One region of the Pseudonocardia sp. McavD-2-B genome, then DNA from elsewhere that is predicted to be linked to it. Evidence: predicted binding sites of a transcription regulator. Region 1 holds the regulator's gene; the other holds the start of a gene.
The links. Region 1 encodes HspR, which represses chaperone genes until heat shock. Its sites were predicted from a motif close to ANNTTGAGTNNNNNNNACTCAANNT; they were not measured.

Region 1 (14,551 bases):
AGCGCGAGCGCGAGCAGCTCGGCGAGGATCCCGGCGACGGCGGCGACCAGCACGATCGCGAGCAGCCCGGCCTGCACGACCGGCAGGTCCTGGCCCAGCACGGCGTCGTAGAGCAGGCGCCCCAGGCCGGGGATCGCGAACAGCACCTCGACCACGACCGAGCCGCCGAGCAACCCGCCGAGGAACAGCCCGGACAGCGAGGTCACCGAGGTCAGGGCCAGGCGGCCGCCGTGGCGCCACAGCACCCGTCCGTCGCTGATGCCCTTGGACCGCGCGACGGCGACGTGCGGGCGGGCCAGCGCGTCGAGGGTCTCCGCGCGCACGAGCTGGGCGGCGAGCGCGGCGGGGAACGCGGCGAGCGTGACCACCGGCAGCACGGCCTGGTCGACCCCGCCCCAGCCGGTCGCGGGCAGCACCGGCACGGTGACGGCGAAGGCGAGCACCAGCGCCGTCCCGAGCACGAACTCGGGGATCGCGACGCCCAGCACCGAGCCGGTGGTCAGGACCCGGTCGAGCCGGCCGCCGGGACGGCGCGCGGCGCGCACCCCGAGCGGGATGCCCACCAGGGCCGCGAGCATCAGCGCGGCGACGGCGAGGGTCAGCGACACCCCGAGAGCGGGCCAGAGCAGGCCCGAGACGGGAGTACGGCTGGTCCAGGAGATCCCGAGGTCGCCGCGCAGCAGCGCGCCGGCCCAGCCGGTGAACTGGTCCCACCAGGAGCCGTCGAGGCCGTACTCCTCCCGCAGCGCGGCCAGCACCGCCGGGTCCGGTTCGGACTCCCCGGTCCGGCTGCGCAGGATCGCGAGCGCGGTGTCCTGGCCGGAGAACCGCGGGAGCAGGAACACCAGCACCGCCGCGGCCACGGCGACCAGCGGTAGCGCCAGCAGCCTGCGTGCGACGAGTGCGGTCACTCCGTCGTCGCCAGCCCGGGGACGACGAGCGACTTGGCCAGCGGGTCGACGGTGTAGCCGGTGACCCGGTGCCCGACACCGTTCGCGTTGGTGTGCACCAGCGGGACCCCGACGACGTCGGCGGTCAGCTTCGCCGCGGCCTCGGTGAAGACCTTCTGACGTGCGGCCGGGTCGGTCTCGGTGGCCAGCGGGGCGAGCAGGGCGTCGAACTCCGGCGAGCAGTAGTGGTTGAGGTTGTAGGAGCCCTGGCAGGTGTAGTCGGTGGCCAGCGTGGCGCCGGCATCCGGCACGTCGAGCAGGTAGCTGCGCGAGAGCAGGTACATGTCGAAGTCACCGGCGAGCAGCTGCGGCTCGCGGGCGTCGTAGTCGCCGATGCGGACGGTGGCCTCGATGCCGGCCCCGCGGAGCATCTCCTGGACGGCGGTGACCAGCGTCGGGAGCTCGGGGCGGGCGCCGTAGGCACCCAGCTCGATCCGCAGCGGGTTGTCCGGGCCGTAGCCGGCCTCGGTCAGCAGCTGCCGGGCGCGCGCGGGGTCGGCGGGCGGCGGGGCGTCCTGCGAGCCCCACGCCACCGCCGGGCCGAACAGCTCCGAGGCCGGGATCGCCGACCCGGCGAGGGCCTGCTCACCGAGCGCGGTGCGGTCCACCGCGGCCGCGACGGCCTGACGCACCCGGATGTCGGCGAAGGGCTTGCGGGACTGGTTGAGGATCAGCGACGCCGTCCGGGGCGCGGCGACGGTCTGGTTCACGTACTCGTCGCCGGTGAACTCCAGGGCGCTGGCCTCGGGGAGCTCCTGGGCGATGTCGGCGTCGCCGGCCCGCAGCGCCAGGGCGCGGGCGGCCGGGTCGGGCACGAAGTTCGCGGTGACACCGGCCAGCTGCGGGCGCTCGCCCCAGTAGCGGTCGTTGCGGACGAGGGTCACCGACTGGGCGCCGTTCGCCTGGGTGATCGTCATCGGGCCGGTCCCGGTCTGCTGGACCGACGGCGGGGTGGCCCGGTACGCCGACGGCGCCAGGATCGCGGTGTTCGCGCTGGACAGCCGCAGCGGCAGGATCGGGTCGGGCTTCGTCGTCGTGACGCGCACGGCGTCCGCGCCGTCCGCAGCGGCCTGCAGGCCGATCCCGCGCACCGCGCGCGGCGGCGCGGCGACGCCGGCCACCCAGTTCAGGGCGGTCGCGGCGGCCTGCCCGGTGAGCGGCTCGCCGTTCTGGAAGGTCACGCCGGGGCGCAGCTCGAACCGCCAGGTCCGCGGGTCGGACTGCTGGGCCCACGCGGTCGCCAATGCGGGTCGCGGCCGGCCGTCCGGCCCGGACGCCACCAGGGACTCGGTCACACCCAGCTGGGAGACGACGAACGCGTCGTCGGTGTCCACCCCGTAACCGGCCGACGGGCCGAAGGCCATCGCGATCGTGGCCTGCCCGTCCGGGACGACCCGGCCGGTCCCGCCGCCGGTGCCACCGCACGCGGTGAGGACCGCGGCGCTCGCCGCCACGGCGACGGCGACCCGCAACCGGGAACGACGGGGTGCTACGACGGCGCGCGCGGCGGGCATGGCGACCTGTCCTCTCCGGCGCCCCTCGACCGTGTGTCACCCGGCGCCCGGAAGATCTTCGGTAAGCCTGTACACACGGTCAAGTATCTTCATGCATGCGCATATGTCGTTACTGCCATCGAGTCGCGACTGCAGAGGGCGACCTGGTACCACTTCGTGGTGCTCCGCAGTCTGCTCCGCCGCCCCGCCGATCCCGAGTCGGACCCGCGTCCCGCGGCTCCGCTCCGCGTCGGTCGATGGGCGCACTTCAGCGGGCTCCCGCCGGTCATGAAACTGCTGATCAGCACCCAGCTGGCCTTCAACGTGGGCTTCTACATGGTGCTGCCCTACCTGGCCACGCACCTGGCCGAGGACCTCGGGCTCGCCGCGGCGGCCGTCGGGCTGGTGCTGGGGCTGCGGACGTTCAGCCAGCAGGGGCTGTTCGTGATCGGCGGGACCCTGACCGATCGGTTCGGTGCGAAGCCGGTCGTGCTCGCCGGGTGTGCGCTGCGCGTGACCGGATTCATCCTCCTCGGGGCCGCCGGCACGCTGCCCGCGGTCATCGGCGGGGCGCTGCTGACCGGGTTCGCGGCGGCCCTGTTCTCGCCGGCCGTCGAGTCGTCGCTGGCGCGGGAGGCCGGGGAGCGGGAACGCGCCGGGGAGGGCCCGCCACGGACCGAGGTGTTCGCGATGTTCGCCGTCGCCGGTCAGGTCGGGACGGTCACCGGGCCGCTGGTCGGCACCGCGCTCATGCTGGTCGACTTCCAGCTGGCCTGCCTGGTCGCCGCCGTCGGCTTCGTGCTGGTGGGGCTGGCGCACTGGCGGTGGCTGCCGTGGCGGGAGGCCGAGCAGGCCGGACGGCCGATGCTCGCGGGCTGGGGCGAGGTGCTGGGCAACCGTCGCTTCATGCTGTTCGCGGCCGGCTACTCGGGCTGGCTGCTGTCCTACAACCAGCTGTACCTGGCGCTGCCCGACGAGCTGGAGCGCGTCGGCCGCACCGCGGCACTGGGCTTCCTGTTCGTGCTGATGTCGGTGCTGGTCATCTGCCTGCAGATGCGGGTGACGACGTGGGGCCACCGGATCGGGGCCGGCCGCTCGGTGGTGCTCGGGTTCTGCCTGATGGCCGCGTCGTTCACCGTCGTCGCGGTGGCACGGCTGCTGCCGGGCCTGCCGGGGTGGTGGGCGCTCGCACCCGCGGTGCTGATGGTGCTGCTGCTGACCTTCGGCGAGATGTTCGCCGTGCCGGTCGCGCAGGACCTGGTGCCCCGGCTGGCCGGGGAGCGCAGGCTGGGCGCCCACTTCGGGGTGCTGGCCTCGTTCGGCGGGCTGATGGTGCTCGTCGGCTCGACGGGCGTCGGCGCGCTGCTGGCCCCCTCGTTCCCGCCGGCGCTGCCGTTCGCGGTGCTGGCCGCGGTCCCGCTACTGGGCGCCGTGGTGCTCGGGCTGCTGGCCCGCCGCGGGGTCCTGACGGCGGCCTGAGCGGCCCGGGCCCGCACCGCCCGGGGGACTCAGCCGTCGTCTGTGGGGCGCCAGCGCACGACGGCCTGGCGCCGGTCCACCGGCACGAGGTCGCGCCGGTAGGAGCGGTGCACCGCCGCCGTGGCCTGCGCGGCGGCGGCACGGACCGCGTCGAGCTCGGCGGTGGCCTCCTCGAGCCGTGCCGAGAGCTCGTCGACCATCTGTTCCAGCTCGATGATCCGCTTGACGCCCGCGAGGTTCACGCCCTCCTCCTGGGAGAGCCGCTGCACCTCGCGCAGCAGCGCGATGTCGCGCTGGGAGTAGCGACGCCCGCCGCCCGCGGACCGGCCCGGGCTGACCAGGCCGATCCGGTCGTAGCTGCGCAGGGTCTGGGCGTGCAGGCCGGACAGCTGCGCGGCGACCGAGATGACGAACACCGGGCTGTCGTGTGCGACGTCGACAATCAGCGGTTCCTCCCCGTCCCGGGGGGTGCGTCGTCCGGCCACCGCCATCACCTCCTGGTGCTACCGAGGAGATCGGCCCGCGGGTCGAACGACGACGTCGCCTCGGCATAGGCCTCCAGCGCACTGGTGGCCGCCTCGTCCAGCTTCTGCGGCACCGCCACCTCGACGGTGACCAGCAGATTGCCCTTCTTCCCGTTCCTGCGCTCGACCCCACGCCCCGACACCCGGAACGTCCGGCCGCTGGCGGTCCCCGGCGGGATCCGCAGCGAGACGGTGCTGTCGAGTGTCGGCACCGTCAGGGTCGCACCCAGAGCCAGCTCGGGGAAGGTCACCGGCACGGTGAGGGTCAGGTCGTCGGAGTTCTTCGACGACCGCCCGAAGATCCGGTGCGGGGTGACCGAGACCGTGACGTAGAGGTCACCGGCGGGTGCGCCGCCGCGACCGGGCTCGCCCTGGCCCGCGAGCCGGACCTTCTGCCCGTCGTCGACGCCGGCGGGGACCCGCACCGTCAGCGACCGGGTCCGGGTGGACACGCCGTCGCCGTGGCACTCGGGGCACGGGTCGTCGATGATGCGGCCGGTCCCGCGGCAGTCGCGGCACGGCTCGGAGAACGAGAACGCGCCCTGGCTGCGGTTCACCAGACCCTGACCGGAGCAGGTCGGGCAGGTGCGCGGGGTGCTGCCGGGCCGGGACCCGGTGCCGCCGCAGCGCTCGCAGCGCCCCGGCGAGGACAGCTTGATCGGCACCGTCGCGCCGCGCACCGCGTCGTCGAAGGAGATGGTCAGGCTGCTCTCGACGTCCTGGCCGCGGCGGGCACCGGCCGTGCCGTACCCGCCCGCACCGCCGGCGTTGTTCCGCGCGGTGCGGCCGAAGATGTCGCCGAGGATGTCGCTGAAGTCGCCGGCCCCGGCACCGCCGGAGCGGCCGGCCTGGCCGAACAGGTCGTTGATGTCGAAGCCGCCCTGGCCGGCGCCACCGGGACGCGCACCACCGGGGAAGCCACCGCCGGTGCCGAACCCGCCGAAGCCGCCGCCGCCCGCGAACATCGCGCGGGTCTCGTCGTACTCCTTGCGCTTGGACTCGTCGCCCAGCACGCCGTAGGCCTCGGAGACCGACTTGAAGCGGGCCTCGGCCTTCTCGTCACCGGGGTTCGCGTCCGGGTGCAGCTCGCGGGCGAGCTTGCGGTACGCCTTCTTGATCTCGTCCTGGGACGCCGTCGAGGAGACGCCCAGCTCGCGGTAGAAGTCCTTCTCGATCCAGTCGCGCTGGGTCACTCCGCCTCCTTCCCGATCAGACCCGCGGTGCGGCGGGAGGCTCGTCGCCTCCCGCCGCACCGCGCGGTCACGTCCCTGTCCGCCCTGGTCAGGCGGGGTTCTGCGGCTCGCCGTCGCCGGCGTCCGCGCCGCCGTCGGCGGCATCGGCCCGGGCCTGCTCGGAGACCTCGGCCTCCGGGCGGTCCTGCACGGTCACCATCGCGGGGCGGAGCACCCGGTCGGCGATCCGGTAGCCGCGGCGCAGGACCGTGGCCAGCACGGTGACCGTGGGGCCGGAGCCCTCGGCCGGCTCGTGCTGCACGGCCTCGTGCAGCGACGGGTCGAACGCCTCGCCCTCGGCCCCGAAGGCCTCGAGGCCGAGCTTGGAGAGCACCCCGGTGACCTTGTCGGCCGCCGACTTGAACGGCCCGGTGAGGTCGCCGTGCTGCTCGGCGCGCTCGAAGTCGTCGAGCACGACCAGCAGGTCGCTCGCCACGGAGACCTTGGCGTCGACCCGGGTCTGCTCGCGGTCACGGTCGGCCCGGCGCCGGTAGTTGGCGTACTCGGCGCTGACCCGCTGCAGGTCCGCGGTGCGCTCGGCGACCTCGGCCCGCAGCTTCTCGAGCTCCGGGTCCTCCCCGTCGGCCGGACCCGCGACCTGTTCGCCGTCCCCGGCCGGGGCCGCCGTGTCGGCGGCCCCGGTCGTGTCCGCACCGTCCGTCGCCGGACGGGCCTCGCCGGTCTCCGGGTCCACCTTGCGGCGGTCCCGGAAGGTCACCGGCTCCTCCTGCTTCTGCTCGTCTGCCATGTCGACCGTCCTGTCGTCCCGTGGATGGCCGCCGGCCGTCACTTGTCGCCCTTGGCGTCCTTGTCGTCGTCCACGATCTCGGCGTCGACGACGTCGTCCTGCGCGTCGGACGCGGCACCGTCCGCAGCACCACCGGCGGCCCCCGCGGCGCCCTCGGCACCGGGCTGGGAGTACAGGGCGGACCCCATCTTCTGGGACTCGGTGGCGAGCTTCTCCATCGAGGACTTGATCGCCTCGTGGTCGGTGCCCTTCAGCGCCTCCTGGGTCTCACCCAGGGCGGCGTTCACCGCGTCCTTCACGTCGGAGGGGAGCTTCTCGTCGTTCTCCTTGACGAACTTCTCCGTCTGGTAGACGAGGGTCTCCGCCTGGTTGCGGGTCTCCGCCTCCTCGCGACGCTTGGCGTCCTCCTCGGCGTGCGCCTCGGCCTCCTTGACCATGCGGTCGATGTCGTCCTTGGACAGCGCCGAGCCGCCGGTGATCGTCATCTCCTGGCTCTTGCCGGTGCCCATGTCCTTGGCGGACACGTTGACGATGCCGTTGGCGTCGATGTCGAAGGAGACCTCGATCTGCGGGACACCGCGCGGCGCCGGCGCGATGCCGGTCAGCTCGAACATGCCGAGCTTCTTGTTGTACGCGGCGATCTCGCGCTCGCCCTGGAAGACCTGGATCTGCACCGACGGCTGGTTGTCGTCCGCGGTGGAGAAGATCTCCGAGCGCTTGGTCGGGATCGTGGTGTTCTTCTCGATCAGCTTGGTCATGACGCCGCCCTTGGTCTCGATGCCCAGGGACAGCGGGGTGACGTCGAGCAGCAGGACGTCCTTGACCTCACCGCGGAGCACACCGGCCTGCAGCGCGGCACCGGCGGCGACGACCTCGTCCGGGTTGACGCCCTTGTTCGGCTCCTTGCCGCCGGTCAGCTCCTTGACGAGCTCGGTGACGGCGGGCATCCGGGTGGAGCCACCGACGAGCACGACGTGGTCGATCTGGTTCACCGAGATGCCGGCGTCCTTGATGACCTGGTTGAACGGGTTGCGGGTGCGGTCCAGGAGGTCCTGGGTGATCCGCTGGAACTCCGCGCGGGACAGCGTCTCGTCCAGGAACAGCGGGTTCTTGTCCGAGTCGACCGTGATGTAGGGCAGGTTGATGCTGGTCGACGAGGAGCTGGACAGCTCGATCTTCGCCTTCTCCGCGGCCTCGCGGAGCCGCTGCATCGCCATCTTGTCCTTGGTCAGGTCGATGCCCTGGGAGGACTTGAACTTGTCGACGAGCCAGCTGACGATCCGCTCGTCCCAGTCGTCGCCACCGAGGTGGTTGTCGCCGTTGGTGGCCTTGACCTCGACGACGCCCTCGGCGATCTCCAGCAGGGACACGTCGAACGTGCCGCCACCCAGGTCGAAGACCAGGATGGTCTGCTCCTTGTCGCCCTTGTCGAGGCCGTAGGCCAGCGCGGCCGCGGTCGGCTCGTTGACGATCCGGAGCACGTTCAGACCGGCGATCTGGCCGGCCTCCTTGGTCGCCTGGCGCTGTGCGTCCTCGAAGTACGCGGGCACCGTGATGACGGCGTCGGTGACCTCGTCGCCCAGGTAGGCCTCGGCGTCCCGCTTCAGCTTCTGCAGGACGCGGGCGCTGATCTCCTGCGCCGCGAAGGTCTTGCCGTCGATCTCCGACGTCTTCCAGTCGGTGCCGATGTGACGCTTGACCGAGCGGAACGTGCGGTCGGAGTTGGTGACCGCCTGGTTCTTCGCCGACTGACCGGTGAGGACCTCGCCGTTGCGCGCGAACGCGACGATCGACGGAGTGGTGCGGGCACCCTCCGAGTTCGCGATCACCGTCGGCTCGCCACCCTCGAGGACGGCGACGACGGAGTTGGTGGTCCCGAGGTCGATACCGACCGTACGAGCCATGGTGACTGCCTCCGAGATGTGTGGGGTGTGAGTGCGTCCGGCTCAAGTTGTACCAGGCCGGGGAGCGCCTCGCGCATCGCCCTTGAGTGGGTCCTGCTCAACTTGCTCTCATGGGGTCAACGAGGGACCCGGAAGACTTGTTCCCGAGGGACTCAACTTTTATCCACGACGTTCGCGGGTGGTCCGAACGGCCGTCGACGGGGGGTGGGGCGGGCTAGCCTGTAGCCGCTCGATCGTCGACGGAGGATCACCGTGCTCGTACCGGCTGCGCGTCGCACGGCCCTCGGCGTCGTGGGCGCCGCTGTGATCGTCGGGCTCACCTCCTGCATGCCACAGCCGCCAGGTCTCGTAGCGGACCCCACCGTGCCCGCGCGCCCGGCCGCCATCGATGTGAGCGGACGCCATCCGTGCGAGCTGCTCGACACCGCACAGCGCTCGGACCTCGATCTGGGGGCCGGCAAGGTCGACGACGCGACGATCGGAGGTCGTCCTGCCCCGACCTGCGGATACCTGGGCACAGACCCGGCGGGGGTCGACGTCAACCTGCAGTTCATCCCGGTTCCGACGTCTCAGCTCCTGTCCGTTCCGGGAACGGCACCGGTCGACGTGTCGGGATACCGCGCCGCCGAGACCGTGTATCCGTCGAGCTCGTACCCCTCGTGCGAGGTGGGTGTCGACATCGACGACGCGACGTCGTTGCGAGCACAGGCCATGGCGACGTCGTCGAACCTCCAGCGTTCCGGAACCACCGACCGCGACCTGTGCACGAGGGCCCGCGCCGTGGCCGCTGCCGCTCTGCCCTCGCTCATCCATCGCTGATCCGACTCCGCGACTTCGCAATCGCGACGAGCGCTGCGGAAACCGCTGTCTCCGGGAGCTGGCGCACCTACGTTCCGGCCGTGGAACAGACCCAGCGAGGGACCGTGGGCTCGTCGGACGCCTTAATGAGCCAGATCTCGCCGGACAACGTGCTCGAGGTAGGTCGCGCCCTGTCCGCCCAGATCATCGCCATTCGAGAATCTCTCCGCAGCGCGCAGAGGACACGGGTCGGTCCCTGCGGGGACGACCCGATCTCGGGAGTCGCGACACCGGCGTTCCAGGACAGGTTCGAGCGGACGATCGCGACGCACGCGCAGCATCAGACCGAGTTGGAGGAAGCGGTTCGACGACTCCGAGCGACTGCGGTCGTCTTCGAGCTCGGCGAGGACGCCATCGCTCGTTCGTTCACGATCTGAGACCCGCGGTACTCCAGGACAGACGATGGCGTTCTCACAGGGCTTCAACTTCGCTGCCAGGTCCCTCCAGGAGAAGTACGCCTGGGTGGTCGGAAAACCCGGCTCGACGGCGGTCTCCGACGCCGCAGCCGCACTCCGCACCGCGGACGCCGAGCTGCGCTCCGCATCGGACGAGGCCCGGAAGCGCATGGCCGAGCTGGGCATCTCCTGGCAGGGCCCCGCCGCGGCCGTCGCTCAGCAGTCCCTCGACGGCATCACCACCTCGATGCTGTGCACCGCCCCCGTCACCGCGAACGGCGCGACCCAGCTGGACGCCTACGGGCAGTCGTTCGACCGCACCCAGGCCGCCATCGCCGCCCTGGACCCCACCCCGCCGGGCATCTTCACCAGCGGCGTCCGCAACCTCCACCTGCTGGCGAGCACGCCGTTGACCGGGCTGAGCGCCACCGTCGCCGACTACGTCACCTCGCTCGAACGCGACCAGCGGCACAGCGAGGAGGCCGACCGCGCTCTCCAGGAGCATCTCGACACGGCGTCCGCGATCGACGATCGCTTCCGCACCGTCGACCCGGCGTCGGCCTCGACGTCCACCGGTGCGGGAGGTCCGGCACCGGGCCCGGCCGGGGCCGGCGGTCCCGGCCCGGCCGGTGTCGGGGCCGGCGGCGGAGCCGCCCCTCTCGGCGGAAGCGGTCCGGGAGCCGGCGCCCCGGATCAGCCGGGCGGCGGGGCACGTCCCGGACCGGACGGCGTCGGTGCTCCCGGCGGGCCGGGGACCGACGGATCGGGATTCGTCGGATCGGGCCCCGGCACGCCGGACGTCGGGAGAACCGCGGGGCCCGGTGGTCCCGGGACCACCGGCGACGGCGTGGCCGACCGGGACCGGGGCACCGGGCTTCCCGGGCCGGTCGACGTCGTCGCACCCCAGCATCTCGACCCGCCGGCCACGCCCGCCCCGGACCCGTACCGGCCGGCGGCGCCCCCGGGCCCGTACCCGACGACGACACCGGGTCCCGACCCGCTCGCCACCCGCGTCGACCTCGGGCACCGGTTCGACGAACGGACCCGGGCCCAGCCGCTCCTCCCGCCGTCGGCCCGTGGTCCCGGGTACGGCGACCGCCTCCCCGGCGGCACGGGATCCGGTGGCGGACGACCGTACGAGCCCTTCGGTCCCGGTGTCCGGACCGCCGAGGCGGCCTGGTCCGCCCGCCCCGGCGAGACCACCGGACGCGGCGGCGCCCCCGGCGGCTACGGCCCGATGGCCGGCGGCGCGGGCAGCCGCGACACCCGGGACCACCGCAACCGCTACGTCGTCCCCACCGATGAGGTGTTCGACATCGAGATCGCCGCGACCGACGCCGTCCTGGCCCCCGAGGAGCCCCACCGATGATCGACTGGAATCGCGCCGCCGTCCTCACCGCCGCCGAGTTCGACGTCGCCCGGGACCTGCTCGACCTCGGTCGCAACCCCGCAGTCCTGGAGCTGCTGAGCCCCGGGTTCACCGACGTCGAGCGGGCCCGTGTCGTGCGGGGGTGTCTCGACACCCTCGCCGCGCGCGGCCTGTTCACCGGCACCGCGTTCGAGCCGAACCTGGTCGACGACCTGCGCACGGTCGTCGCACCGGAGTTCCAGCACGACCTCGTGGTCGCACCGCCGTCGTGGCAGCGGGCGCTGGTCGCGCGGCGGGCCGGGCACGCGGTGCTGGCCACCCGGATCGGCGACGACGTCGCGCTGCTCCGCGTCCCGCCCGACGACGCGTCGGCCGTCCTGGTCGAGCTGCTCGGCGAGGTCGTGCCCGGCCCCGGGGCCGGGGTGCGGATCCCCGTCGCGCTGCTGGGCGAGGCCGCCGAGCGCGCCGACGGCGACGCCGACCGGCTCGTCCACGAGCTCCTGCGGCGGGGCTGCAGCGCGGCCGAGGCCGAGATGCTGCGGCGGATGGGGCAGGTCGAGGGCGTCGCCCAGCTCGGCGCCGGCCGGAAGGGACCCGACCCGTGCCGCGCGCCGGGGGTCCTGCTGGTGCACGCCACCGCGGACGGCTGCTACGTGCAGCGGCGCCCGACCCCGGACGTCGTCGGCGGCCCGCTCCCCGACGACGCCGTCGTGCACGCCGGCCCGGCCGACGCCGCGTACCTGGTCCGCGAGCTGGACCGGCTCGCCGACGCGGCGCAGCGCCGTCGCGCGCCGGTCGGGACGCACCGGGCCTGGTGAGAGGTGGCCGGAACTCGCTCACCGGGTGAGCGGATTCCGCAGGGGAGGTGTCCCTGCCGCACGCCGAGATGCAGCTCAGCGGGCCGTGGAGATCGACGATTCCCGCTGTGGTGCATCTCGGCGACGCCCCCGCGCACCGGGCCGGGCCCGACCGGCGCGCGCAGTGAAGCGGCGAGCGGGGGCGCGGTCAGCGCAGGACGACGGTCCCCCGCGGCACCTGCCCCGCCGACGCCGGCGGCACGGTGTCGGGCACCTCCACCCGGACGGGCAGCGACCCGGGGACGACGCGGTCGTCGGCGTCGCGGTACTCGAGGTCGCCGTCGGGCCCCAGCTCGGTGACGTAGCCGTGTGTGGCGAGCTGGGCGTCGTCGAGCTCGGTCAACGGTTCGGCCCGCACCGCGGACACGGCGTACTCCGGCCAGTCGACGCCGGGGTAGGCGTCGTGCAGGTCGGCGAGCAGCCCGACGAAGACCTGCTGCCAGCGCAGCGGCATCGACTGGGCCAGTGACCGCGGCACGACGAGGTGGTCCGGGCAGGCACCGGGCGCCGCGGAGTCGAGATAGTCCGAGAGCGGGGAGCGCATGCCTCTCATGATGGCGCCTCGACCCCGCTCAGGCGGGGTTCGGCGTGGTCCCCGGCCGGGTGGCGAGCGGGACGAGATCGCCGAACTCCCACGACACCGGCTGCACGCGGACGGGGAAGTTGCGGTTCGGTGCCTCGACCATCCTGCCGTCGCCCAGGTACATCATCACGTGGTAGATCGTGGTCGGGTCCGAGGTGTCGTGGGCGTAGAAGAGGAAGTCGCCCGGCTGCATGTCCCGGACCGGCAGGTGGCCGCCGGAGTTGTACTGGTCGCGCGACACCCGCGGGATCGTGACGCCGGCCGCCCGGTACGACGCCTGCAGCAGGCTGGAGCAGTCCCAGGAGTCCGGTCCGGTCGCGCCCCACACGTAGGGCTTGCCGAGCTCGCCGAGCGCGAAGCCGATCGCGGCCCCGGCGACACCCGGGGGCAGCGCGCCGGTCGTGCCGGGGGCACAGCCCGTCGGGTTGGCGACATCGCCGATGTTCTCGACCAGCGACGCGGCCAGGCCCTCCCACTTGGCGTAGGCGTCGGGGAAGGCCGAGCGCTGCACGGTCTGCGCGGCCTTGGTGACCGGCATCGAGTCCCAGCCCGGCACCTCCATCAGCCGTTCGTAGAAGATCCGGCTGCTGTAGGCGGGGTCGGTGACCTGGGCGGGGGTGCCCCACCCCTGCGACGGCCGCTGCTGGAACAGCCCGAGCGAGTCCCGGTCCCCGTAGTCGATGTTGCGGAGCGTCGACTCCTGCATCGCGGTGGCCAGCGCGATCAGCCACGCCTTCGGCGGGAGCTGCATGTCCTTGGCGACCGAGATGATCGCGGCGGCGTTCTGCCTCTGCTCGTCGGACAGCGTCTCGAAGGTGGCTCCCCCGCCGCCACGGCCGACCGTCGCGGTCGAGATCCCGGTGTCGCACCAGGCCGCGTTCGACCGGCCGCCCCCGAGGTTGGGGCTGAACGCGAGGAAGCCGACGGTCAGGAACAGCACCAGCGCCATCCCGATCGCGAGGAACGGCAGCAGCAGCCGCAGCGGCCGCAGCGCACGCGTCAGCGGGGTGCTCATGCCCGGTCGTAGCGGGACACCTTCCAGCCCGCCTCGGTGTCGACGACCAGGATCCGCAGGGTCAGCGTGTCGGTCGGCACGGTGACCTCGATGCTCTTCGGCGCGACCCGGGTCGGGGTCGCGGGCCCGGTGACCCGGGAGGCGGGCACGTTCGACGGGTCGACGCCCGCGAGCACGCCGAGGAACTCGTCGGTCGTGTACGGCCGCAGCCCGGCGACCCACTGCTGGGAGGTCATCCCGTCGGGGTGGTTCACCCAGGCCGCCGCCCACACGCGCGCCGTCTCCAGCGCCTGCCGTGGGGCCTGCGACACCGGCAGTGCCTCGGGCGTCAGCTCGGGCACCGGCGGCAGCAGCGTCGGGGTGGGCGTCGCGGAGACGCCGGACGACCCGCTGTCCCACCGGTTGCCGCCGGAGCCGCCCCCGGCGATCAGGCCGCCGGACGCCGCCCCGCCGGAACCGCCGAGCGAGACCAGTCCGAACACGAGCCCGCCCAGGACCACCACCGTCACGGCGAGCCGGGCGGGGGAGCGCAGCGGCCACTGCCACACCGCGCGGTAGGCGCCGGCGCGGCCGCGGGAGGACCTAATCGGCACGGTCGCCGCCGGTGCGGGCCGCCCGCGGGCGGTAGATCTTGTAGACGGGCACGCCGTCGACGAGCTCCGGGGTCACCGGGGTCGGATCGCCGGGGCGGCGGGGCCCCGCGTCGTCGCGGCGGTAGATGGAGCGGTCGTCGACCTCGCCGGGGTCGACCCGCGTACCGAACCCGGTGTCGGGCCGCCCGGTCGCCCCGACCGGCAGTGCCCCGCGGCGCGGCTCGGCGATCCGGGCCGCCTGGGGCGAGGACACGTCCGGTGCCGCGCGACGACGGACCCGGGCCCCCGGCCCGGCCGCAGTCTCGGCCTCCGGTCGCGCCGCACCCGGGTCGCCGGACCCGCCGGGGCCGCCGCGCTCGGACCACCAGCGGGACTGGCGCTCGTCGGCGTCGTTCGGGCCGCGCATCCGGTTCCACACCCGCGACACCGGGCCGCCGTTGATGCCGGGGACGATCCCGCCGAACTGCTCACGAGTCAGTGTCACCATCGACACCAGCCGCCGGAACGGCCGCGCGACCGCCCACAGCACGAGCGTGACCACGCCGGTGACC
Region 2 (14,551 bases), on a different contig from region 1:
GCGGAAGGAAGTGACCTCCATGTCCTGGTGGGACAGCTACCGAGCCGTCTACGGCGCGGAGCTGCGAGCGGCTGCTCGCGAGTACGCCGACCACGGTTGGCCGCTCGTGCCGGGGCCGGGCGCGGAGGTCATGCTCGCGACGGGCGACGTGCTCGACGTGGTCGAGGTCCCGGCGGCCATCGGTCGGCAGGTCTGCCGGACGCTGCGTGAGGCCGGCGAGGTCGTGCCGGTCGCCGCGACGCCCGAGGGGACCTGGTGGTTCCCGATGAGCCCGCGGCACGCGCTCCCGGCCGAGCTGAGCCTGCACACCGACGTCGTGCTGCACACCGACGGCATCGGCGTCGTCGCCCCGCCGACCGAGCGTCCCGAGGGCTGGGTGCAGTGGCGCGTGGCCCCGGCGCGGGTCGGCTACCGGGTGCCCGAGGCCGCGGTCGTCGTCGAAGCGGTCTGCGACGCGGTGCGCCGTCGCGACAGTGAGCAGTCCCTGCCCGACGAGCAGGAGGCGCGGGCCGAGCAGCCCGGCGTCCCGAGCGCCCTGCGGCGCTGACCCTCCCGCGCGGCCCGGACGGAACCGAGGATCCGGCCCGCGCGACCGCGTACCGCCCGCCCGAATCCGTCCCGATGTCGTCTCCGCAGGTCTCCGCGGGACGCCGGGAGCGGCCGGGCGGTGCGCACCGGAAGCGGCGCCCGAGGGGGCACTTCTCCCTCGCCGCGCAGCCGCTCCACCGGCCACGGCCGGGTCCGGCGGGACATCCCCCGGACCCGGCCGGGGACCCGTACCGCGCGCCCCCGGCGCCCGTTGTCGGTGTCCCCGGGCACTATGGGTGTGTGCAGACCTCCCGCGCGCCGGAGCGCCCGACCCCCGTCCCGCAGCGGGACCGCACCATCGGGTCCGTTCCCGACGTCCCCCTCGGCGGCTTCGGCCCCGGTGACGAACAGAAGCGGCGCGACCTGCGGCGCATGAAGGCCGTCGCCACCGGGTTCCTCCTCGGCGCGACGGTCGTGTTCTTCGTCGCGAAGTACTTCGAGGTCGTCCGCGGTGTCCCCGGGGCGGACTACGTCCGGGCCGCCGCCGAGGCCGGCATGGTCGGTGCGCTCGCCGACTGGTTCGCGGTGACCGCGCTGTTCCGGCACCCGTTGCGGATCCCGATCCCGCACACCGCGATCATCCCGCGCAAGAAGGACATGATCGGTGACAGCCTCGGGGACTTCGTCGGGGAGAACTTCCTGTCCGAGTCCGTCGTCCGCGACAAGCTCGAGCGGATCGGGGTCAGCGAGTCGGTCGGGCGGTGGATCGCCGAGCAGCACAACGCCGACCGGATCACCACCGAGCTGGTCACCGCCGCGCGGGCCCTCGTGACGGTGCTGCGCGACGAGGACGTGCAGAACGTCATCGAGACCGTCGCGGTCCGCAAGCTGATGGAGATTCCGGTCGGTCCGCCGATGGGCAAGGCGCTGGAGGGCGTCCTGGCCGACGGCGCCCACCGCAGGCTGGTCGACCTCGTCTGCGACCGCGCCTACGACTGGGTCGCCGACAACCAGGAGATGGTCCTGCGGGTGGTGCACGACCGCGCGCCGTCCTGGACCCCGCGCTTCGTCGACGACCTCGTGGCCGACAAGCTGTTCGCCGAGATCCGCGGCTACGCCTGGGCCGTCAAGACCGACCCGGAGCACCCGCTGCGGCACGCCGTCGACCGCTACCTCGCGGAGTTCGCCCGCGACCTGCAGCACGACGAGACGACGATGGAGCGCGCCGAGCAGGTCAAGCGCCAGGTCGTCGAGCATCCGGAGGTGCAGCACTTCATCGGCCGCGCCTGGACGGTCGTGAAGTCCATGGTCCTCGACGCCGCCGACGACCCGTCGAACGAGCTGCGCCTGCGCGTGCGCGACGGCCTCATGGCCTTCGGGCGGAGACTGGGCCGCGACGTCGAGCTGCGCGCGAAGCTCGACGGCTGGCTGGCGGACGCTGCGTCGTACGTCGTGCGGCACTACCGGCACCAGATCACCACCTTGATCACCGAGACCGTCGCCCGCTGGGACGCGGAGGAGACCTCGCGCAAGATCGAGCTCCAGGTGGGCCGCGACCTGCAGTGGATCCGGATCAACGGCACCGTCGTGGGGGCGCTCGCCGGCCTGGTCATCCACGCCGTGGGGGAGCTCGTCATCGGGTGATCGGTCGGGTGTCCCCGGATGACATCGCACCGTCACCGGACCGTCACCGACGTGGCGCACGCCACGTGACCAGCGCTAGCACTGTGCTTGCAGGAGCTAGCAGTGCCGCGTACGGTCGGTTCCGTCAGTGAGGAACGGATCGAGACGGAGGTGAGACGGATGGCCACCGAGCGCAAGCACGGAGAGCGTGAGTCCGTCGAACCCGTCGAGCGCGTCGCGCAGGCCGTCGAGAGCGTCGGTCAGACCGTGGGGCACGCGGTGGAGGACATCGGGTCCTACATCCGCGCCCAGCGCGAGGCCGCCCAGGTCTCCATGCGGCAGCTGGCCCGCACCGCGGGCGTCAGCAACCCGTATCTCAGCCAGGTCGAGCGCGGACTGCGCAAGCCGTCCGCCGAGATACTGCAGCAGATCGCCAAGGGGCTGCGGATCTCCGCCGAGGCGCTGTACGTCCGCGCCGGGATCCTCGAGGAGCGGCCCGCCGGTCAGGTGACCGACGCGGTGCTCACCGATCCGACTCTCAACGAGCGGCAGAAACGTGTGCTGCTCGACGTCTACGAGTCCTTTCGCAGCGAGAACGGCCTCTCTGCCGGCACCACCGACACCCCCACCGATACGAGGAAGTGATCACCATGGCCGTGAACCTCCCCACCAGCGCCGACGTGCAGAAGCTGCGCGAGCAGACCGCCGAGCAGGCCGAGGTCGTCCGCACCCCGCTGCTCGCCGTGCTCGGCGCCGGCGACTTCGCCGTCACCACCGTGAGCAAGGCCGTCACCGACGCCCGCTCCACCGCCACCAAGCGCGCCGAGGAGGTGCAGACCCGCGTCCAGGAGCTCCCCGACGAGCTCAAGGAGCTCCGCGGCAAGCTGTCCTCGGACAACATCCGCAAGCAGGTCGAGGAGTTCCGCTCCGAGGTCGAGGGCGTCTACGTCGGGTTCGCCCAGCGCGGTGAGAAGGCCTGGGGCCGGATCCGCAAGCAGCCGCAGGTCAAGCAGGCCATCGCGACCGTCGAGGGTCTGACCGAGAAGTTCGACACCCGCGTCGACGAGTTCGTGGACGAGACCCACGACGTCGCCGTCAAGACCCTGGGTACGGTCACCACGCAGACCCGCTCGGTCGGTGAGAAGGTCGCCCGCCGCGCCCAGACCGCCGCGAGCGAGGCCGCCGAGGCCGTCACCGAGGTCTCGAAGGAGGCCGCCGAGGCGATCGAGGAGGCCGGCGACGAGGTCGCGTCGACCACGCGTTCGACCGCGCGCCGCACCGCCGCCAAGACCGACCCGAAGACCGCCACCGGCGCGAAGGTCCCGGCTCGCAAGCCGACCACCCGCCGCGGCACCTCGACGGCGTCGGCCAAGAAGTGACACCCGCCGGGCCCCGTGCCCGGTGAGTACGACCCGCGCCCCCGGCCGATCCCGATCGGCCGGGGGCGCCGTCGTGTGCGGATGCGGATCGTTCCGCCCGGATCCGGCGCCGGACGTGACCGGCGCCCGGGTTGTCCGTACTCTGGCCGGGTGTTGTCACTGCCAGGTGCCCCCGATGAACTGATCATCTTCGTGATCAAGTGGATCATGGTGGTGGTCGGCGGGTTCTCGTTCGGGCACGCACTGATGCAACGTGCGGACGCCTTCACCGCGGCGGGCAAGCTCACCAAGAACGCCTGGCTGGGCATCACCGGCGTCGCGCTGCTGCTTCTGATCATCACGAACGGCCCGATGTTCGGCGGTGCCATGTTCTGGCTGGCCGCCACCGTCGCGACGCTGGTCTACCTGGTCGACGTCAAGCCCGCGGTGATGGAGGTGCAGGGCGGCGGACCGCGCTGGTGAACCCCCCCGGTCCTCGGGACGCTCACAACCGTCCCGGCGCTGGACCGGCCTGACCTGCTCGCGGAGCCCGTCGCCGTCCCGCCGTCGCCCTGACCGGGATGGCCTACGGTCCCGAGCGCGACCCGGTCACGCATCGGTGGCCCCGCGGTACGCGGTGTTCCCACGGCCGCCGTCACGTGCTCCGGTGTCCGCGTTCGCCCTGAGCGGACACGACTCAACTCCGGGAAGCGGAGGGCCCTCCGTGTGGTTGGGCAGGACATGAGTGACGTGCTGACGCTCCCGGTCCTGCCTCTCGACGACGCCGTGGTCCTGCCCGGCATGGTCGTCCCCGTCCGCCTCGACGACTCCGACACCCGTGCCGCGGTGGACGCGGCCACCGCCGCGGCCCAGGACCGCGACGACGGGAGACGGGTGCTCGTCGTGCCCCGCATCGACGGCCGCTACGGCGCCATCGGCGTCGTCGCCGTGCTCGAGCAGATCGGCAGGCTCCCCAACGGGGACCGGGCCGCCGTCGTGCGGGGTGAGCGGCGCGCCCGCATCGGGTCGGGGGTCTCCGGCCCCGGCGCGGCGCTCTGGGTCGAGGCCGAGCCGGTCGACGCCGGCGAGCCCACCGGCCGCACCCACGAGCTCGCCCGCGAGTACAAGGCTCTGGTGGTCGGGATCCTGCAGCAGCGGGGGGCCTGGCAGGTCATCGACTCCGTGCAGCAGACCGACGACCCGGGCGCGCTCGCCGACCTCGCCGGGTGGGCGTCGTGGCTGGACGTCGCGCACAAGGCCGAGCTGCTCGCCGAGACCGACCTCGACGCCCGGCTGGAGAAGCTCCTGGGCTGGACCAAGGAGCACGTCGCCGAGCAGGAGGTCACCGAGAAGATCTCGAACGACGTCCGCGAGGGCATGGAGAAGCAGCAGCGCGAGTTCCTGCTCCGCCAGCAGCTCGCCGCGATCCGCAAGGAGCTCGGTGAGGACGACCCGGAGGGCTCCGACGACTACCGCGCCCGCGTGGAGGCCGCCGACCTGCCCGACGAGGTCCGCAAGGCCGCGCTGACCGAGGTCGGCAAGCTGGAACGTTCCTCGGACCAGAGCCCGGAGTCCGGCTGGATCCGGACCTGGCTCGACACCGTCCTCGACATCCCGTGGAGCACCGCGACCACCGACTCGTCGGACCTCGTGGAGGCCCGTCGCATCCTCGACGCCGACCACGCCGGTCTCGACGACGTGAAGGAGCGCCTCGTCGAGTTCCTCGCCGTGCGCGCCCGCCGCGAGCGCAAGGGCCTCGACACCGTCGGCGGCCGCGGCTCGGGCGCGGTGCTCTCGCTGGTCGGCCCGCCCGGCGTCGGCAAGACGTCGTTGGGGGAGTCGGTCGCCCGCGCGCTCGGCCGGAACTTCGTCCGCGTCGCGCTCGGCGGCGTCCGGGACGAGGCGGAGATCCGCGGTCACCGGCGCACCTACGTCGGCGCGCTGCCCGGCCGGATCGTCCGCGCCATCCGCGAGGCCGGCTCGATGAATCCCGTCGTGCTGCTCGACGAGATCGACAAGGTCGGCAGCGACTTCCGCGGTGACCCGACCGCGGCGCTGCTGGAGGTCCTCGACCCGGCGCAGAACCACACGTTCCGCGACCACTACCTGGAGGTCGACCTCGACCTGTCGAACGTCCTGTTCCTGGCGACGGCGAACGACGGCTCCGGGATCCCCGGCCCGCTGGCCGACCGCATGGAGATCGTGACGCTCGACGGCTACACCGAGCCGGAGAAGGTCGCGATCGCCCGTGACCACCTGCTGCCGCGCCAGGTCGCCAAGGCCGGTCTCGACGACGGCGACGTCGAGTTCACCGACGTCGCGCTGTCGATGATCGCCGCCGAGTACACCCGGGAGGCCGGGGTCCGGCAGTTGGAGCGGGGCCTGGCGAAGGTGCTGCGGAAGGTGGCCGTCCAGCTGGACGCGTCGGAGACCGAGCGCCCGGTGCACGTCGACGCCGACGCGCTCGTCACCTACCTCGGCCGTCCGCGGTTCACGCCGGAGTCGGCCGAGCGGACCTCGGTGCCGGGCGTCGCGACCGGGCTGGCGGTGACCGGTGCCGGTGGTGACGTGCTGTTCATCGAGGCCACCTCGATGGACGGCGAGCCGGGCCTGCAGATCACCGGGCAGCTGGGCGAGGTGATGACCGAGTCCGTCTCGATCGCGCTGTCCTACCTGCGCTCGCGCGGGCTGGCCGGTGACCTCGCGTCGCGCAAGCTGCACGTGCACGTCCCGGCCGGTGCGGTCCCGAAGGACGGCCCGTCCGCCGGCGTCACGATGACGACGGCGCTGGCGTCGCTGGCCTCCGGGCGTTCCGTCCGGAGCTCGGTCGGCATGACCGGCGAGGTGACGCTGCAGGGCAAGGTCCTGCCCATCGGCGGGGTGAAGCAGAAGCTGCTCGCCGCGCACCGGGCCGGGCTGACCGACGTGATCATCCCGAAGCGCAACGAGCCGGACCTGGACGACGTCCCGGCCGCGGTCCGCGAGGAGCTGCGGGTGCACCCGGTCGCCGACGTCTCCGAGGTCCTGGCGATCGCCCTGGAGCCCGCCCACGACGCGGCGACGGCCGAGCAGTCCGCGGCCTGATCTCCGTCCGACCCACGGCGTGAGCCGTACGATCCGGCGCCCGTTCCGCAGCACGCGGGGCGGGCGCCGTCGTGTGCGCGCCCCGCCGGTACGCCCCGCTCCGCGCGTCGCGAGCGCCCGTCCTCGCGCAGCTGTTCCTACGGGAAGTTCGCCGAGATGCAGCTCAGCGGGAACTGTCGATCTCCACGGCCCGCTGAGCTGCATCTCGGCGAGTGCGGTCGAGGGCCTGGCCCACCTCGGCGACGATCTCGTCGGGCCGTCGGTGCATGTCCGGGGCGGTGTAGCGCAGCACCCGCCACCCCGCCGCGACGAGCCGGGTGTGCCGTTGTGCGTCGGCGCGGGCCGCCTCGGGCGTCGCGAAGTGGCCGCCGCCGTCGTACTCGACGCCGAGGTGGTGGTCCGGGTAGGCCAGGTCCAGCCACAGCGCCGTGCGCCGGACGTCGTCGAGGACCGGGTGCTGGGGCACCGGCCGCGGGAGGCCACCCCGGACGAGGACCAGCCGGAGCCGGGTCTCGGGCGGGGAGCCGGCGCGCGGGTCGGCCCACACCGACGCGTCGACGACCCGCCGGACACCCCGGGCGTGGGCGTGCCGGACCGCGAGGTTCAGCAGCACGTCCGGGGCGAACGATTCGCGGGACAGCGCGTCGACGGCGACGACACCCTCGGTCGGTGACAGACGCCGCGCCAGGTCGAACGCGGTGCGGACACGCGTGGTGACCCGTACGCCGCGGACCTCGGTCACCTCGTCCGGGTGCAGGACGTCGCGACGGACGAGCACACCCTCACGGGAGCGGGCTCCGGGGTGCGCCGCGCCGACGGTCACCTCGGCCGGTGCAGCCCACGGGGCGCGCGACGCGCCGAGCAGCTCGGCGGCCGAGTACCCGCTGAGCACGGCGTCCGGCCCGGCCCAGCAGTGCGCCGCGAGCGAGCGGAGCCGTAGGTCGGGGCGCAGGTCGGCCGGCGCGTAGGTGTCCGGGAGCAGCCGGCGGTAGCGGGGCCCTCGCAGGAGGTCGGGGGTGACGAGACCCGCCGCCACGGCCGCGGTCCCGCGGAACACCTCGGGCCATCCGGGGATCGTCACGTGCTGATCGTGCGCCGGCTGCCCCGGCCGTCGGACCGGATCGGCCGGACTCCGTCGCCATCGCGAATGAAGGACGTACGCCGAGATGCAGCTCAGCGGGCCACGGAGATCCACAATTCCCGCTGAGATGCATCTCGGCGACATTCCGCTGCGCGCGACCCGATCCGGCCGGGCCGGGCCGGGCGGCAGGGCTGCGGGCTCAGCGGAAGACGACGGTCCGGTTGCCCTGGATCAGCACCCGGTCCTCCAGGTGCCACCGCAGCCCCCGGGCCAGCACCAGGCGCTCGATGTCGCGTCCCCGTCGCACCATGTCGGTCGCGGTGTCCCCGTGGTCGACGCGGGCGACGTCCTGCTCGATGATCGGGCCCGCGTCGAGGTCGGCGGTCGCGTAGTGGCAGGTCGCGCCGATCAGCTTGACCCCGCGCCGGTGGGCCTGGTGGTAGGGCCGCGCCCCGGCGAAGGACGGCAGGAAGCTGTGGTGGATGTTGATCGCCCGCCCGGCCCAGGCCTCGCACAGGTGCGCGGGCAGGACCTGCATGAAGCGGGCGAGGACGATCGCGTCGGGGGAGTCGTCGTCGACGAGCTTGCGGATCTCCTCGAACGCGGTGACCTTGCCCTGCTCGCGGGCCGGGTCGCCGGGCGCGGGGAAGGGTACGTGGTGGAACGGCACCCCGTGCGCGGCGACGACCGGCTCCAGCGACGTGTGGTTGCCGATCACGCGGGTGATCTCCACCGGCAGCTCGCCCGCCCACACCCGGCCGAGGATGTCGTGCAGGCAGTGCTGGTCGCGGGTCACCAGCAGCACGGCGCGCTTGCGGACGCCGGTGTCGGAGATGCGGTGCTCACCGCCCAGCTCGGCGGCGACCGGGGCGAACCGGGCGCGGAGCTCGTCGACGTCGAAGGGGACCGACGCGGCGTCGACGACCTGGCGGGTGCAGAACACCCCGGCCTCGACGTCGGCGTGGTACGCGGCCTCGGTGATCGAGGCGCCGAGGTCGGCGAGGAACGTGCTGATCCGCGCGACGATGCCGGTGCGGTCCGGGCAGGACAGGGTGATCACGTAGTGGGACATCAGGAGATCCGGGAGAGGGTGAACTGGGTCTCGGCGGCGAGCAGCTGCTCGATCTGCCCGGCGACCGCCTGCTCGATCTTCGCACCCACCAGCGGGACCTTGACCGTGACCTCGGCCCGGATCCGGACCTCGCTGCCGCCGTCGACGTCGGCGATCCGCATCACCGACCGCGCGGTGGCGGGGGTGCCGATGACCTTCACGGAGCCGGTGCCGTCGTAGACGCCCTCGCTGCCGGCCCGCCACTGCTCGCTGCGGTCGATCTGCAGGTCCCCGCCGGGTACGAACGACGACACGATCGACGGCAGGTGCTCGCCCGGGATCCCGTGCCGCAGTGTGTAGCGGACGCCGTCGGCGGTGGTCTCGTAGGCGGTCACCCCGGCCCCGGGGCCGCCGATGTGATGCAGCTGCTCCTCCAGGAGATCGCGGTCGACCATCGCCGCGTAGACCTTCGAGGCCGGATGCGCGGACGTTGCGCGGTAGTCGATCGAGCGCGGCATGGGCGAAGGCTACCGTTGCGGTCGTGAGTTCCCCCGCTCCGACAACGGTCGACCCGATGCTCAGTGCGCACACCACACTGCGCCTCGGCGGACCGGCCTCCCGCATCGTGCGCGCCGAGGGCGCGGCCGAGGTGGTCGACGCCGTCGCCGCGGCCGACCGGGCCGGGGAACGGGTGCTGCTGGTGGGCGGCGGGTCGAACCTCGTCGTCGCCGACGCCGGGTTCGACGGGACCGCCGTGCTGCTGGCGGGGCGCGGGATCGGCCACGAGCGCGACGGCGACCGGGTGCTGCTGACCGTCGAGGCCGGTGAGGACTGGGACGACGTCGTCGCCGCGACCGTCGCCGACGGGCTCGGCGGGCTGGAGTGCCTGTCCGGTATCCCCGGGCGGACCGGCGCGACCCCGGTGCAGAACGTGGGCGCCTACGGCGTCGAGGTCGCCGACCTGCTCGTCGACGTCGACCTCTACGACCGGCGCACCGGCACCGTCCGCGAGCACGTGCCCGCCTCCGAACTGGGGCTCGCCTACCGCACGAGCGTCCTCAAGGGCAGCGACGACGCGATCGTCCTGCGGGTGCGCTTCGCGCTGCACGCCGACGGCCGCTCCGCCCCGATCCGCTACGGCGAGCTCGCCCGCACCCTCGGCGTCGACCCGGAGACGCGGACCGATCCGGCCGCCGTCCGTGAGGCGGTGCTCGGGCTGCGCCGTGGCAAGGGCATGGTCCTCGACGCCGAGGACCACGACACCTGGTCGGCCGGCTCGTTCTTCACCAACCCGATCCTGCCCACGGACCGGGCGCCGCAGGTCGACGGCCTGGCCGCGTGGCCCGCGGGAGAGGGCCGGGTCAAGCTCAGCGCCGCCGGGCTGATCCAGAACGCCGGGTTCGGCCGCGGGCACGCCGGCCCCGGCGGCCGGGTGTCGCTGTCGACGCGGCACGTCCTGGCCCTGACCCACCGCGGCGACGGGACGACGGCCGACCTGCTGGCCCTGGCCCGTGAGGTGCAGGGCGGCGTCGCCGAGCGGTTCGGCGTCACCCTGCATCCCGAACCGGTGCTGGTGGACTGCACCGTCTGACACCCTCTGTACATCGACGTCCGGTTCGCGTTGCGCCGCACGGGGGAGCACCGTCCTCCTGCCGATCACGTGGACCGGATCCCGGCGTACGGTCGGTGCGCAACGCAGGAGATCGAGTACGCGGGGGAACGGTTGCGACGGGTACTGATCGTCGTGGTGGTGCTGATCGGCGCGCTGGGCGTCGTCGGGGCGGTGGCCCTCGCGGCCCCGCCGCAGGACCCGGCGGTGCCGCAGGCCGCCCCGGCCCCGGCCGGGCCACAGGTGAGCTACCAGCCGGCCGCGTCGGCGTCGTCGGTGAACCCGGCACAGCCGGTCTCGGTCCGCGCGGCGGGCGGCACGCTCGACGGGGTGTCGCTGACCGACCCGGACGGCGACGCCGTCGACGGCGCGCTGTCCCCGGACCGCACCACCTGGACCAGCAGCGGTGATCTGGACTTCGCCTCCACCTACACCTGGCACGGGCGCGCCGTCGCACCGGACGGCACGGCGACCCCCGTGCAGGGCACCGTCGCGACGCTGGAGCCCGTCCACACCGTGCGCGGCACCCTGAACATCGGCGACGACCGCACCGTCGGCATCGCCGCGCCGATCGAGATCCAGTTCGACCGGCACGTCGAGGACCGCGCCGCGATCGAGAAGGTCCTGGAGGTCACGACCTCGAAGGAGGTCGAGGGCGCGTGGGGCTGGCTGCCCGACGAGAACGGCGGCTCGCGCGTGCACTGGCGGCCGAAGGAGTACTGGCCGTCGGGCACGAAGGTGACCGTGGACGCGCCGCTCAAGGGCGTCGACTACGGCGGCGGCAGCTACGGCGCCGAGGACCTAACCACGTCGTTCGCGATCGGCCGCGCCCAGATCGTCGAGGCCGACGCCCGATCGTTCCGGATGATCGTGATCCGGGACGGCAAGCAGATCGCGGACTACCCGGCGTCCTACGGCCTGGCCGACGACCCGAACCGCAACACGCGCTCGGGCATCCACGTCGTCACCGAGAAGTTCACCGACAAGCGGATGGTCTCGCAGCAGTACGGCTACGACGTCGTCGAGAAGTGGGCCGTCCGGATGAGCAACAACGGCGAGTTCATCCACGCCAACCCGGTGTCGGCCGCCGCGCAGGGGGCCGCGAACGTCACCCACGGCTGCGTGAACCTGTCGGTCGAGAACGCCAAGGCGTACTACGACTCCGTCCTCTACGGCGACCCGGTCGAGGTCACCGGCACCCCCGTGCAGCTCTCCGCCCGCGACGGCGACCTGTGGGACTGGACGCTGTCCTGGGAGAAGTGGAAGGGGTTGTCGGCGCTGTCCTAGCGGGTACCCGCCCGCCATGAGCGTTCCCGACGACCGCGCCGCCAGCCGTTCCACCCCGCTCCCGGAGGAGGAGGGCACCGAACCCGGTGCCGAACAGATCCTGCGCGAGTCCGAGGAGCGGATCGCCGGCGCCGCCCGGAGCGAGAGCCCCGGTGACGACGCCGACCAGAACCGCCGGTCGGAGGAGACCCTCTAGCGCCGGTGCCGCCGCGTGCCCGACGCCTGGTCACGCGGCTTGAGCACGATCTGGTCCAGGTTGACGTGCGACGGGCGGGTCGCGGCGAAGACGATCGTGTCGGCGACGTCGTCGGCGGTCAGCGGGGTCAGGCCCTCGTAGACCTTCGCCGCCTTCTCCGCGTCGCCCAGCCGCACCTCGGAGAACTCGGTCTCCACCATGCCGGGGCAGATCTCGGTGATCCGGATCGGCTCGCCGAGCAGCTCCCCGCGCAGGGTGCGGTGCAGCATCGCCTGGGCGTGCTTGGCGCCGGTGTAGCCGGCGCCGTTGTCGTAGAAGTCCAGCGCGGCGATCGAGGTCACCGTGACGATGTGCCCGTCGCCCGACGCCCGCAGCTTCGGCAGGAACGCCTGCGTCAGACGCAGCGTGCCGGCGACGTTGGTCTCCCACATCCAGCGCCAGTCGTCCTCGTCGGCGTCGGCGACGGGCTCCAGGCCCTTCGCGCCGCCGGCGTTGTTGACCAGCAGCTTCGCCTCGGGCACGGCGTCGGCGAACGCGCGGACGGACTCCCGGTCGGTGACGTCGAGGGACAGCGCCGTGCCGTCGATCTCCTTCGCGATCTCCTCGCAGCGCTCCACCCGGCGCGCCCCCAGCACGACGTGGAAGCCGGCGGCGCCGAGCGCTCGGGCGGTGGCGGCGCCGATCCCGGAGGAGGCCCCGGTGACGACGGCGGTCGGACGGTCGTTCGCGGTCATGCCGATGAGCCTATGACCTACCTCGGCTCGACGCCGCGCTGCGCCGACCGGTCCCCGCGGCGGGCGGCGGCCCGCTGCGCCGAGAACACCGCGGCGCCGAACAGGCCGACGCCGACACCGGCGATGCAGGTCCAGAACCACGCCCCCGCGCCGTCCGCGGGGCCGAAGCCGGAACCGGTGACCATCACGACCGCGGCGGCGACGCCCGCGCCGACCGCCCACAGCAGCATCCCGCCGAGGATCACCGGCGGGGACTCGTAGAAGCGCGCCGGCAACGGCGGCGGGGGCGGGGGGTCGCTCGCGCGCTCGCTGTCGTGGGCCGTCACGGGGCCGTAGCCTAAACGGTGCACGGACGGAACCCGCAGTGTTGCACCGCGTCTAGTGTGTCGCCGTGATCGAGCGCCTGTTCCGCGTGTCCGAGCGCGGCTCCACCGTCTCCCGCGAGCTACGCGGGGGTCTCGTCACGTTCATGGCGATGGCCTACATCATCGTCCTGAACCCGCTGATCCTCGGCAGCGTCACGCCGGGCGACCCGTCGGCCAAGGCCGACGCGCTGGGCGGGATCCTCCCGGTCGCGCAGGTCGCCGCGGTGACCGCCCTGGTCGCGGGCGTGATGACCATCATCTTCGGCGTCGTCGCGAACTACCCGTTCGCGATCGCCACCGGCCTGGGGATCAACACCCTGCTGGCGGTGACCATCGCGCCGCTGATGACCTGGCCCGAGGCGATGGGCCTGGTCGTCATCAACGGCGTCATCATCGTGATCCTCGCCCTGACCGGCTTCCGGACGGCGGTGTTCAACGCCGTCCCCACCGAGCTCAAGACGGCGATCGCGGTCGGCATCGGCGCGTTCATCGCGCTGATCGGCCTGGTCGACTCCGGCTTCGTGCGCCGGCTGCCCGACGCGGCCAACACCACGGTCCCGGTCGGACTGGGCACCGGCGGCTCCATCGCCTCCTGGCCGACGTTCGTCTTCGTCGTCGGACTGATCATCGTCGGTGTGCTCGTCGCCCGCGGTGTCCGTGCGGGCATCCTCATCGGCGTCGTGGTGAACACGATCATCGCGATCGTCGTCGAGGCGATCGTCCGGGTCGGCCCCGGCGGCCCGACCAACCCCGGCGGCTGGTCGCTGGCCGTGCCCGCCATCCCGGACCGGATCGTCGGGCTGCCGGACCTGTCGCTGGTCGGGCAGGTCTCGCTCGGAGCGTTCTCCCGGCTCGACGTCATCACCGTCGTCCTGCTGATCTTCACCCTGGTGCTGGCGAACTTCTTCGACGCGATGGGCACGCTCACCGGTCTCGGCCGCCAGGCGGGCCTGACCGACTCCGACGACAAGCTCCCGGACGTCGGGAAGGCGCTGGTCGTCGAGGGCGCGGGCGCGGTCGCCGGTGGTGTGGGGTCGGCGTCGTCGAACACGATCTTCGTGGAGTCCGCGGCCGGCATCGCCGAGGGCGCGCGGACCGGTCTGGCCAACGTGCTGACCGGTGTCCTGTTCCTGCTGGCGATGTTCTTCACGCCGCTGTACGCGATCGTCCCGGTGGAGGCCGCGGCCCCGGCGCTGGTCGTCGTCGGCGCGCTGATGTTCCGCCAGATCACCTCGGTCTCGCTCGACGACCTGCGCACCGCGATCCCGGTGTTCCTGACGATCACGGTCATGCCGTTCACCTACTCGATCGCGAACGGCATCGGCGCCGGTTTCATCAGCTACGTCGCGCTCGCCGCGGCCACCGGTCGCGCGCGGCAGGTCCACCCGCTGATGTGGGTCGTGGCGGTGCTGTTCGTGGGGTACTTCGGCGTGGGACCGTTGCGGGAACTGCTCGGCTGAGAACCCGCGCTTGCGCCCGCGACGAAGGTTAGGCTAACCTCAATCTCGTCGCTTCGTGGTGGGAGCGGCGCGTCAGTTCGGGACAGGAGAAGGCCCCGGACCCCACAGGGTCCGGGGCCTCCTTCTTTCCCCAGTCACACCCGATCCGCCGCCGAGCGGGTCAGGGCGCGTAGAT

Region 2: the regulator HspR is predicted to act here: its motif matches at 4,189-4,213, upstream of lon (endopeptidase La).

Annotation. Positions count from the first base shown of each region.
Region 1 is NZ_JAMXSG010000036.1:10,184-24,734, forward strand. It holds gene NH602_RS07980 (ABC transporter permease) at 1-911, opposite strand, end outside; gene NH602_RS07985 (ABC transporter substrate-binding protein) at 908-2,464, opposite strand; gene NH602_RS07990 (MFS transporter) at 2,732-3,922, shown strand; gene NH602_RS07995 (heat shock protein transcriptional repressor HspR) at 3,952-4,407, opposite strand; gene dnaJ (molecular chaperone DnaJ) at 4,413-5,639, opposite strand; gene grpE (nucleotide exchange factor GrpE) at 5,728-6,426, opposite strand; gene dnaK (molecular chaperone DnaK) at 6,465-8,330, opposite strand; gene NH602_RS08015 (DUF3558 family protein) at 8,694-9,149, shown strand; gene NH602_RS08020 (PE domain-containing protein) at 9,230-9,565, shown strand; gene NH602_RS08025 (hypothetical protein) at 9,591-10,952, shown strand; gene NH602_RS08030 (ESX secretion-associated protein EspG) at 10,949-11,770, shown strand; gene NH602_RS08035 (hypothetical protein) at 11,958-12,353, opposite strand; gene NH602_RS08040 (C40 family peptidase) at 12,382-13,407, opposite strand; gene NH602_RS08045 (hypothetical protein) at 13,404-14,000, opposite strand; gene NH602_RS08050 (hypothetical protein) at 13,990-14,551, opposite strand, start outside.
Region 2 is NZ_JAMXSG010000091.1:2,314-16,864, forward strand. It holds gene NH602_RS14180 (bifunctional DNA primase/polymerase) at 1-547, shown strand, start outside; gene NH602_RS14185 (DUF445 domain-containing protein) at 829-2,172, shown strand; gene NH602_RS14190 (helix-turn-helix domain-containing protein) at 2,332-2,796, shown strand; gene NH602_RS14195 (hypothetical protein) at 2,802-3,530, shown strand; gene NH602_RS14200 (DUF2516 family protein) at 3,681-3,992, shown strand; gene lon (endopeptidase La) at 4,251-6,593, shown strand; gene NH602_RS14210 (DUF559 domain-containing protein) at 6,757-7,674, opposite strand; gene purU (formyltetrahydrofolate deformylase) at 7,874-8,746, opposite strand; gene NH602_RS14220 (DUF2505 domain-containing protein) at 8,746-9,243, opposite strand; gene NH602_RS14225 (UDP-N-acetylmuramate dehydrogenase) at 9,300-10,316, shown strand; gene NH602_RS14230 (Ig-like domain-containing protein) at 10,449-11,621, shown strand; gene NH602_RS14235 (hypothetical protein) at 11,638-11,817, shown strand; gene NH602_RS14240 (SDR family NAD(P)-dependent oxidoreductase) at 11,814-12,551, opposite strand; gene NH602_RS14245 (DUF2530 domain-containing protein) at 12,569-12,877, opposite strand; gene NH602_RS14250 (NCS2 family permease) at 12,943-14,376, shown strand; gene NH602_RS14255 (family 16 glycosylhydrolase) at 14,537-14,551, opposite strand, start outside.